One region of the Pseudomonas sp. FP2254 genome, then DNA from elsewhere that is predicted to be linked to it. Evidence: predicted binding sites of a transcription regulator. Region 1 holds the regulator's gene; the other holds the start of a gene.
What was found. Region 1 encodes FliA, which starts transcription of late flagellar genes. Its sites were predicted from a motif close to CTAAAGTTTNNNNNNNNNNNGCCGNTAA; they were not measured.
Positions count from the first base shown of each region.

Region 2: PSH94_RS13655 (methyl-accepting chemotaxis protein) is a predicted target of FliA. The motif match lies at 2,713-2,740, and genes of this name have one in related genera.

Region 1 covers NZ_CP117444.1:3,861,113-3,866,552, forward strand. Annotated here, with positions in the region: gene PSH94_RS17650 (chemotaxis protein CheA) at 1-871, opposite strand, end outside; gene PSH94_RS17655 (protein phosphatase CheZ) at 883-1,671, opposite strand; gene PSH94_RS17660 (chemotaxis response regulator CheY) at 1,690-2,064, opposite strand; gene fliA (RNA polymerase sigma factor FliA) at 2,234-2,974, opposite strand; gene fleN (flagellar synthesis regulator FleN) at 2,971-3,804, opposite strand; gene flhF (flagellar biosynthesis protein FlhF) at 3,909-5,225, opposite strand; gene flhA (flagellar biosynthesis protein FlhA) at 5,238-5,440, opposite strand, start outside.
Region 2 covers NZ_CP117444.1:2,962,412-2,967,851, forward strand. Annotated here, with positions in the region: gene PSH94_RS13635 (fe2+ zn2+ uptake regulation protein) at 1-337, shown strand, start outside; gene PSH94_RS13640 (hypothetical protein) at 339-527, opposite strand; gene PSH94_RS13645 (LysR family transcriptional regulator) at 593-1,540, opposite strand; gene PSH94_RS13650 (aldo/keto reductase) at 1,656-2,651, shown strand; gene PSH94_RS13655 (methyl-accepting chemotaxis protein) at 2,798-4,792, shown strand; gene PSH94_RS13660 (SRPBCC family protein) at 4,882-5,340, shown strand.

The sequences.
Region 1 (5,440 bases):
GCAGTGCTTCGAACTCATGATCGGTGATCAGCCCGTCGCCGGCGGGTTGGGCCGGTGTCGCCGGTTTGGCGGCGGCCGGTGCCGCAGGGGCTGCCGCGGTGGCGGCCACTTCCGGCAGCGCGTCGGCGGCGAAGGTGCCCTTGCCATGCAACTGGTCGAGCAACGCTTCGAATTCGTCGTCAGTGATATCGGTGCTGGCAGTGGCAGTGGCCGGCGCCGGCGCTGCGGCGGCGGGTGCCACGGCGTCGGCGGCGAACTGGCCCTTGCCGTGCAACTGATCGAGCAGCGACTCGAATTCGGCGTCGGTAATGTCTTCGCTGGTCGGCGCCTGCGCCGGGGCCGCTGCGGCAGGTGCTTCAGCTTCGGCCTTGACCGCGCTGAGAGAGCTGAGCAGCTGTTCGAACTCGCTGTCGGTAACGTCCGGTTCCGGCGCCGGCTCAGGTTCCGCCACCGCCTCAGCCACGGGCTCGGCCGCCAGATCGGCAGGCTCCGCGTAACGCGCCAGGGCGGCCAGCAGTTCCGGGGTGGCAGCGGTGATCGGGGCCCGTTCGCGCACTTGGCTGAACATGCCGTTGACCGCATCGAGTGCTTCGAGAATCACGTCCATCAACTCCGAGTCGACGTGCCGCTCACCCTTGCGCAGGATGTCGAACACGTTCTCGGCGATGTGGCAGCACTCCACCAGCTCATGGAGCTGGAGGAAGCCGGCGCCCCCTTTTACAGTATGAAAACCGCGAAAAATTGCATTGAGCAGGTTCGCATCATCCGGGCGGCTTTCCAGCTCGACCAGTTGTTCGGACAGTTGCTCTAAAATTTCGCCGGCCTCTACAAGGAAATCCTGAAGGATCTCTTCATCGGCGCCGAAGCTCATGTGGGTGCTCCTTAGAAGCCTAAACTGGATAACAGGTCATCTACGTCATCCTGACCTGACACAACGTCTTCACGTTTATCGGCATGAATCTGCGGACCTTCACCCTTGGCGAGATGTTTTTGTGGATCTTTTTCCGAGAGGATCGCTTCGCGGTCATGTTCGATGCCGGCGAAACGGTCAACCTGGCCTGCCATGAGCACCAGTTTGAGCAAATTGCTTTCCACTTCGGTGACCAACTGCGTCACACGCTTGATCACCTGACCGGTCAGGTCCTGGTAGTCCTGGGCCAGCAGAATATCGTTGAGGTTGCTGGACACCGTGCGGTTGTCCTGCTCGCTGCGTGACAGGAACCCTTCGACCCGGCGTGCCAGCTCGCGGAACTCTTCAGCCCCCACTTCCCGCCGCATGAAGCGGCCCCAGTCGGCATTCAGGGCCTGGGCTTCATTGGCCATGCCGTTGACCAGAGGCGTGGCGTTTTCCACCAGGTCCATGGTGCGGTTGGCCGCGGCCTCAGTCAGCCTGACCACGTAGGACAGGCGTTCGGTGGCATCGGTAATCTGCGAGATTTCTTCGGCCTGGGGCATGTGCGGGTCAATCTGGAAATTGACGATTGCACTGTGCAACTCGCGCGTGAGCTTGCCCACTTCCTGGTACAGGCCTCGGTCACGGGTCTGATTGAGCTCATGGATTAACTGCACCGCGTCGCCGAAATGACCTTTTTCAAGGCTGTCGACCAGTTGGTGAGCATGTTTTTTCAGGGTTGACTCAAAGTCTCCCTGTGACGTTTCTTTCTGCTCCATAGCTCCCCCGCGATGGCATTAGCCGTGGATGCGTTCGAAGATTTTTTCGATCTTCTCTTTCAACGCCTGTGCAGTGAATGGTTTGACCACATAACCGTTAACGCCGGCCTGGGCAGCTTCGATAATCTGTTCACGCTTGGCTTCGGCGGTCACCATCAGCACGGGAAGGCTGCGTAGTTTTTCGTCAGCGCGCACGTGACGCAGCAAGTCGATGCCGGTCATGCCCGGCATGTTCCAGTCGGTTACCAGAAAGTCGATGCCCCCGCTGTTGAGGATCGGAATCGCCGTAAGGCCATCATCCGCCTCGACCGTGTTTGTGAACCCAAGGTCACGCAACAGGTTTTTTATGATCCGCCGCATCGTTGAGAAGTCATCAACGATGAGGATTTTCATGTTCTTGTCCAATTCGACCTCCAAGCAGTCTTAAACGCGCCCAGCACCTGGACGCGCCATTTCAATCAACAGGCATTACACAAAAAGGACTGCCGGGGCCACCACGGGCCGAACCCGCGCAGGCCCATGGCCCACGCGGTATCGCTCTGCAGTGTCCCCACACTGCCTGTCAGCGCGCTCGCCACTCTCCCAGACGTCCCCGCAAGCGGGCGGCGCACTGGCTATGCAACTGGCTGACCCGCGATTCGCTGACCCCCAGCACCTCACCGATTTCCTTGAGGTTCAGCTCTTCGTCGTAGTACAGCGCCAACACCAAACGTTCACGCTCCGGCAAATTGGCGATTGCGTCCGCCAATGCCCCCTGGAAGCGTTCATCCTCCAGGTCGCGCGACGGCTCCATGTGAGCGCTCGCGCCGTCCTCGTGCAGCCCTTCATGCTCGCCGTCCTGCAACAGGTCGTCGAAACTGAACAGGCGGCTGCCCAAGGTATCGTTCAAAATCCCGTAATAATCGTCGAGACTCAATTGGAGTTCGGCCGCAACTTCATGATCTTTAGCGTCACGACCGGTTTTTGCTTCAATTGCTCGAATTGCGTCACTGACCATGCGCGTATTGCGATGCACCGAACGGGGTGCCCAGTCACCTTTACGCACTTCATCGAGCATCGCGCCGCGAATACGGATACCCGCATACGTCTCGAAACTCGCACCCTTGGTGGCGTCGTACTTGGTCGACACCTCCAGCAGGCCGATCATGCCCGCCTGGATCAGATCCTCCACCTGCACGCTGGCCGGCAACCGGGCCAGCAAATGGTAGGCAATGCGCTTGACCAGGGGCGCATAGCGCTCGATCAGTTCACCCTGGCTGTCACGCGCCGATTTTTTGTAGAGGTTGTAACCGCTCGATGTCATAGCACTGGCCCTGCGCTCGTCTGATGCACCAATCGCTCGACGAAAAACTCCAGATGCCCACGCGGGTTGGCGGGCAGCGGCCAGGTATCGACCTTCTGGGCAATAGCCTTGAACGCCAAGGCGCATTTCGAACGAGGGAATGCTTCGTAGACCGCGCGCTGTTTCTGCACGGCCTTGCGCACACATTCGTCGTAGGGAACTGCGCCGACGTATTGTAAGGCGACATCGAGAAAGCGATCCGTGACCTTGGTCAACTTGGCGAACAGGTTGCGCCCTTCCTGCGGGCTCTGGGCCATGTTGGCCAGGACGCGGAAGCGGTTCATGCCGTAGTCACGGTTAAGGAGTTTAATCAGGGCGTAGGCGTCGGTGATCGAGGTGGGTTCATCGCAGACCACCAGCAATACTTCCTGCGCGGCGCGCACAAAGCTGACCACGGACTCGCCGATCCCCGCAGCGGTGTCGATCACCAGCACGTCGAGGTTGTCGCCGATATCGCTGAACGCTTGAATCAGCCCGGCATGCTGCGCGGGGCTCAGGTGCACCATGCTCTGGGTGCCGGAAGCGGCCGGCACGATGCGGATCCCGCCGGGGCCTTGCAGCAGCACATCGCGCAGCTCGCACCGGCCTTCGATCACATCGGCCAGGGTGTGTTTGGGCGTCAGCCCCAGCAGAACGTCGACGTTCGCCAGTCCCAGGTCGGCGTCCAGCAGCATGACGCGACGGCCAAGCTCTGCCAGCGCCAGGGACAAATTCACTGACACGTTAGTTTTTCCGACGCCACCTTTGCCGCCGGTCACCGCGATCACCTGTACGGGATGCATGCTGCCCATTTTATTTCTTTACCTTGTCTTGCTTAGACGCAGGCTACATGGCTTGGCCGCGTGAATCGCTTGCAGACCATCAATGTAGGTACATTGCATTGTGTTCATGTTGCTCAGCCCACCCGTTTTGCCGGGCTGTGGTACAGGTCAGCGAACATATCGGCCATCGCTTCCTCGCTAGGCTCGTCCTGCATTTGCACGCTGACGGCACGGCTGACCAACTGATGACGGCGCGGCAGATGCAGATCATCCGGAATCCGCGGCCCGTCGGTCAGGTAGGCGACCGGTAATGCATGACCGATAGCCAGGCTCAACACTTCGCCCAGGCTGGCGGTTTCGTCCAATTTGGTCAGGATGCAACCGGCCAGCCCACAGCGTTTGTAACTGTGGTAGGCAGCGGTAAGAACCTGTTTCTGGCTGGTGGTTGCAAGCACCAGGTAATTTTTTGACTTGATCCCACGCCCGGCCAGGCTTTCCAGCTGCATGCGCAGCGCCGGATCGCTGGCTTGCAGGCCGGCGGTGTCGATCAGCACCACGCGTTTGCGCAGCAGCGGGTCCAGGGCGTTGGCCAGGGACTGGCCCGGGTCGACATGAGTCACCGGCACGTTAAGAATGCGCCCCAGGGTCTTGAGCTGTTCCTGGGCACCGATACGGTAGCTGTCCATGCTCACCAGCGCGATGTTATGCGCGCCATACTTGAGCACATAACGCGCCGCCAGCTTGGCCAGGGTGGTGGTCTTGCCCATGCCGGCAGGGCCGACCATGGCGATCACGCCGCCCTCTTCCAGAGGTTCGATTTCCGGGGTGACGATCATGCGGGCCAGGTGCGCCAGCAGCATGCGCCAGGCCTGGCGTGGCTCGTCGATTTCAGTGGTCAACGCCAGCAGGTCGCGGGACAACGGGCCGGACAGGCCGATGCGTTGCAGGCGACGCCACAGGTTGGCTTGCTGCGGCTTGCTGCCTTGCAACTGGTTCCAGGCCAGGGAGCCCAGTTGCACTTCCAGCAATTCACGCAGGCCATTGAGTTCAAAACGCATCGAATCGAACATGCGCTGGTCGACGGCGGCGGCCGGGGCTGGCGCGGCGGGACGCGGCGGTTCGACAAACGTAGGTTCAACCAGCGGCTCGGCGGCGGTCAGCGGCAGGCCGGCGAACAACTGGCGATTGGTGGTGGCATCGCTGTCGCCGCGCATGCTCAGTTCGGCCTGGGCCGAGACGATGCGCGAAGCGGTCTTGCGCAACTCGTCCTCGAGCTCCATGTTGGGAACGCGTGGCGCCAGCGCCGAGGGGGTGTAGTCCAGGGCAGCCGTCAGCTCGACACCGCCGGCAATACGACGGTTACCGATAATCGCGGCGTCGGCGCCCAGCTCATCACGGACCAGTTTCATGGCCTGACGCATATCGGCGGCGAAAAAACGCTTCACTTGCATAACCCACTACCCTCAGCCGTTGGGCCCTACTGTCGCGACGATAGTCACTTGCTTGTTGTCAGGAATTTCCTGATAAGCCAACACGTGCAAATTCGGTACTGCCAGGCGTCCAAACCGCGACAACATCGCTCGGACCGGACCCGCCACCAGCAGAATCACCGGTTGGCCCTGCATTTCCTGGCGCTGTGCGGCGTCGATCAACGAACGCTGCAGTT
Region 2 (5,440 bases), 900 kb from region 1:
CGACGCCAAGTTCGGCAATGGCACCCCGGCCTACGACAAGACGCCGGAGCAGCAAGGCAACCAACGAATTCGTTATCTGCTCAAGTGTTTCGGCCTGCGCACCAGCCTGATTCGGCTGAAGGTCATCGACGCCCTGCTCACCGCCGCCGACAACCAGCGCAGCCTCGGCGTACGCGGTGTGCACAGCCATTTGCTGGCGCTGGGCATTCCGTTGTCGTTTCTCAGCGTGCGTGAAGTGCTCAAGCGGCTGTGCAGCGAGGGCGTGATCACCCTCAATGCGGATAAAAGCTACAGCCTCCATGAAGAAGCCGCCAAGGTGCTCGACAGCCGTATCTGATTCAGGGCTTGACCTTGCGCCGCATGATGCCGTTGAGCACCACCACAACCACCGCGACTACGATGGCGATGGTCTGGAACGCCTTCTCGCTGATCACGCCGGTGCTCTGCAGGTACGACAGGCCAAACATGGTCGCCAGTACCGCGAGAACGATCAGAATCGAGTATTTCAAACGTTGCTTGTGAGTCATGACAAGTTCCTGGACCTGAAAAATGAAAGGCGCTGACCGGCCACGATCGGCGCAGGCCGGCTATGTTACAGGCGATGCAACGCTTTGGCTTGCCCCGGCGGCTCGCGCAGCAGGCCGGTGCCCGGCCCGGCACACAGTTCAACCAGCCAGTCGACGAACACCCGCACCCGCAACGATAACTGGCGATGGGGCGGGTACAGCGCAGTGAGGGCCATTTTTGGCACAGCCACCTGGGGCAGGACTTCCACCAGGCGGCCCTCGGCCAGTTGCCGCACCGCGTGGTAATACGGGGCCTGTATCAAGCCGTAGCCGGCTTCGCACGCGGCGAAGTAACCGTCGGAGCTATTGACCGCCACCCGCTTGGGCAGATCCAGCGCACGCACGTCGTTGCCAACCTGAAACTCCAGGCCGAAGCGCTTGCCACTGGCGCTGGAGACATACTCGACCATGTGATGACCGGCCAGGTCGTCAAGATCGGCGGGCATGCCGGTACGTTCCAGGTACGCCGGGCTCGCCAGGGTCAACTGGTCCATCAGCGCCAGCGGCCGCGCCACCAACGACTCATCCAGCGCCGCGCCGCCGCGCAACACGCAGTCCACGCCTTCGCGGATCAAATCCACGGGGCGGTCGTTCAAGCCGATATCCAGCTCGATCTGCGGGTAGCGCGCGGTGAAGGCCGGCAGCGCCGGAATCACAATCAAGCGGCCGATGCCGGAGGGCATGTCCACGCTTAAAATGCCGCGAGGGTTCTGTCGGCGCGTGGAAAACACCGCCTCGGTTTCCTCCAGTTCCGTCAGCAATTGCACGCAGCGCTGGTAGTACGCCGTGCCGTCCGGGGTCGGGCTGACCTGCCGCGTGGTGCGTTGCAGCAGCTGCACGCCCAGGTGCGCTTCCAACTGCTTGATCAGGATCGTCACCGACGCGCGCGGCAGTTGCAGGCTATCGGCGGCTTTGGCGAAGCCACCCAGTTCGACGATTCGCGTGAATACGCGCATGGCATTGAAGCGATCCAAGGAAATTCCTCGCCGATTATTTAGAAATTACAAACAGTGATAGCGCTTTTAGCCTGTTTATCTTGTTTTTGTCGAGGATAACAATGGCGCCCTACCCCATCCAGGAGCAGCACCGATGCAAACCCGTCAACTTGGCACCCACGGCCCCCTCGTCTCCGCTATTGGCCTGGGCTGCATGGGCATGAGCGATTTCTACAGTCCCGGCAGCGACACCCGCGAAGCCACCGCCACCCTGCACCGCGCCCTGGAACTGGGCATCAACTTCTTCGACACGGCGGACATGTATGGCCCGCATACCAATGAGCAGTTGCTCGGCAAAGCGTTCGCCGGCAAACGCGACCAGGTGTTCCTGGCCAGCAAATTCGGCATCATCCGCGACCCGGCCACCCCCGCCTCGCGCGGCGTGGACGGCAGCCCCGAATACATCCGGGCCTCCATCGACGGCACCTTGCAACGCCTGGGCGTGGAAACCCTCGACCTCTATTACCAGCACCGCATTGACCCACAGGTGACCATCGAAGAAAGCGTCGGCGCCATGGCCGAGCTGGTCAAACAGGGCAAGGTGAGTTACCTCGGCCTCAGCGAAGCCTCCGCCGCCACTTTGGAGCGGGCCCATAAAGTCCATCCGATCAGCGCGCTGCAAAGCGAATATTCACTCTGGAGCCGCGACCAGGAAAGCAACGGCTGCCTGCAGGCCTGCCAGCGCCTGGGGATCGCATTCGTGCCCTACAGCCCGCTGGGGCGCGGCTTTCTGACCGGCGCACTGCGCAGTCCGGACGACTTCAGCGCCGACGACTATCGCCGCTCCAACCCACGATTCCAGGGCGACAACTTCACGAAAAACCTGCAATTGGTCGAACACGTGCGCAGCCTGGCCGCGGACAAGGGCGTGAGCGCCGGGCAACTGGCCTTGGCCTGGGTGCTGGCCCAAGGCGATTTCATCATTCCGATCCCCGGTACCAAGCAGCGGCGCTATCTGGAAGAAAACGCGGCGGCGGTGGCCGTTGTGCTGAGCCCGTCAGAGCTGGCGACGCTGGATGCGATTTTCCCGGCCGATGCAACCGCCGGCCTGCGCTACCCCGAGGCCGTGATGGCGATGCTGGATATCTGACACCGCCGACCAGGAAGCACCGTTGCTGAGCGGTGCTTCGACTTTTCTTGCACCATCGTACCTAAAGCTCCTACCCGCCTCGCCGATACCCCTACGAAGCTCCAAGAAAGCCGCGTCGACAATAAACGCTTCGTAAGGACGATCCCATGCCCCCACTGCGCTCCATTCAAGCCCGCTATACCCTGTTTCTGGTGTTGTTCGTCCTGGTGTTATTCGTGTTGACGATCGTCGGCATCGGCCAATTGGTCGCGCCCACGTTGCGCCATACCGAAGAACAGGTGGTCCTCAACCGCATCGACGAAGTGGCGAAAACCATCCAGGGCGAACTGAACAAGGTTCAGGCCCAGCAACGCAGCATTACCCAGACCATTGCGCTGCTGGACAGCGATGCCATCGACAAAGTCCTGCCTGGTCTGGTTGACCAGTACGGCGAGCTCAAAGTGTTCGGCGGCGGCATCTGGCCGCTGCCCAACCAGCGTACGCCGGGGCGCAATAAGCACAGCACGTTCTGGCACCGCGATGCCTCCGGCAAGTTGGCGGTCAACACCTTCTGGAACAGCGACCCTGCCCCTAACTATTACGACCAGAGCTGGTACAAAGGCGGCCTGGCCTCGCCGCGCGGTCAATGCGCCTGGGCCGCCGCTTATAAAGACGATGCCAGCCAGGAGCCGCGCACCAACTGCGCCATGGCGATCCAGCGCGATGGCGCGGCCTACGGCGTGGCCACCATCGACGTGACACTCGGCTTCTTCAACGAGCTGGTGGCCAGCAAGGAAAAAGACATCAGCGGGCAAATGCTGATTGTGGAAGGCGACGGCAAGATCATCAGCAACAGCACGCGACTGAACAGCCCAGTGGTGTTGAAGAACATCAGCGAACTCACCGCCACCTCGGCGTTCGCCAGCCAGGTCAGCAAGGCGCTCGCCCATCGCGACCAGGGTTTGCAGCGCAGTGAGTTCGACAACGGCGGCGTCGCCAGCACCTTCTATATGCGCCCCATCGAAGGCACCCCGTGGTTCCTCGCCACGGCCCTGCCCACTTCCTTGATCACCGCCCAGCGTGACGACGTACTCGGCACCCTGGCGCTGCTGCAGATCCCCATGGTGTTGCTGCTGGTGCTGCTGGCCGCGTATGCGATCCGCAAGCTGGTGCAGCGCATGAAGACGCTCAAAGCCAACATAGACGCGCTGTCCACCGGCGATGCTGACCTGACGCGGCGCATCACCATTCGCGCCGAAGACGAACTGGGCGCCATTGGCCATTCGGTCAATCGTTTCATCGTGTACCTGCAAAACATGATTGGCGAAGTCACCCAGGCCACGGCGGCCATGTCCACCGGCCTTGAGCAACTGCAGCGCACGTCGGCGCAGACCAACCAGATCCTGGTACGGCATGCCTCGGAAACCGATCAGACCGTCACCGCCATCACCGAGATGAGTTCCACCGCCGACACCGTTGCGCAGAACGCTGCCGAAACGGCCGCGTTCACCCAGCGCGCCAACGAACATGCCGACCGCTCGCGCGTGGTGGTGGGCGAAGCGTCCAGCAGCGTCGGTGCCCTGATCGGTGAAGTCGCCAGCGCCACGCACACCGTGGAAAACATGCGCCAGGACGCCGCGCGTATCACCGAGACCCTTGAGGTGATCGGCGCAATCGCCGGCCAGACCAACCTGCTGGCCCTCAACGCCGCCATCGAAGCCGCGCGGGCCGGCGAGCAGGGCCGTGGCTTCGCGGTGGTAGCAGACGAAGTACGCGCCCTCGCCGCACGCACCCAGGCCAGTACCTCGCAGATCAACGAGATGCTTACGCGCCTGACCACCGGGGTAAACTCGTCGGTCGCCGCCATGGAAAACACCCAGGCCAGTTGCCAATCAGCGGCGGATGCCACCGCGCGGGTTAACACCGGACTGGATGAGATGGCCGGCTCGGTCAGCCACATCAACAACCTCAGCACCCAGATCGCCACGGCCGCCGAGCAGCAAAGCGCGGTGACCGAAGAGATCAACCGCAGCATGGTGCAGATCCGACAAATGGTTGAGGCCTTGGTGCAGAGCGGCCATGCCACCGAAAACAACACCCAGAGCCTGCTGGAGGCCAATGGTCGAGTCATCAGCCTGATGAGCCGTTTCAAAGTGCGTTGATCCTGTCCTGAACACTCCCGTGCAAAGCGCGGGAGTCAGACTATTCTGACAGTTCAAGATGCTTCTTCCCGCCACACAGGAGGTGTGTCATGCGCGCTGTCGAGCAGTCGGTCCGCTTGGAGCGGATCAGTCAGGAACGCTTTATCCGGGCCTCCGTCGAGGCCGTCTACGCCTACGTCACCCAGCCCGACCGCTGGCACGAATGGCATCCCACCTCCCTCGGCGCAGAGACCGGCACCACCGGCTCTCTGGGAGTCGGCGCGCGTTTTACCGAGATGATCGACCTGCTTGGCGTACGCGTTCCCATGAGCTACCGCGTACAAATTGCCCGGCCTTGCGAGGAGTTCAAGAGCGTCTTCACCTCCCTGGCCGTGGACGGTTCGATTCATTTTTTCCTGCAGCCCTTTCGCGACGGCACGCTGTTCAAGCGGGTGCTGAGCTATGAAACCGAGTTGCAGTTGGTGAGCTTGCATGACCGCATGATCGAACTCTCGGACGTGGCCCTGGACCGCCTCAAGCAGCATCTGGAACAACCAGCTTCGGAATAATTTGAAACATCTCAGCGCAGCCAACCGGCTGCGGGCACTGGCTTGCCGGCGAGGACGTCGTCATGATCGCCGCCATTCCAGTGCACCTCCTGCGAGAGCC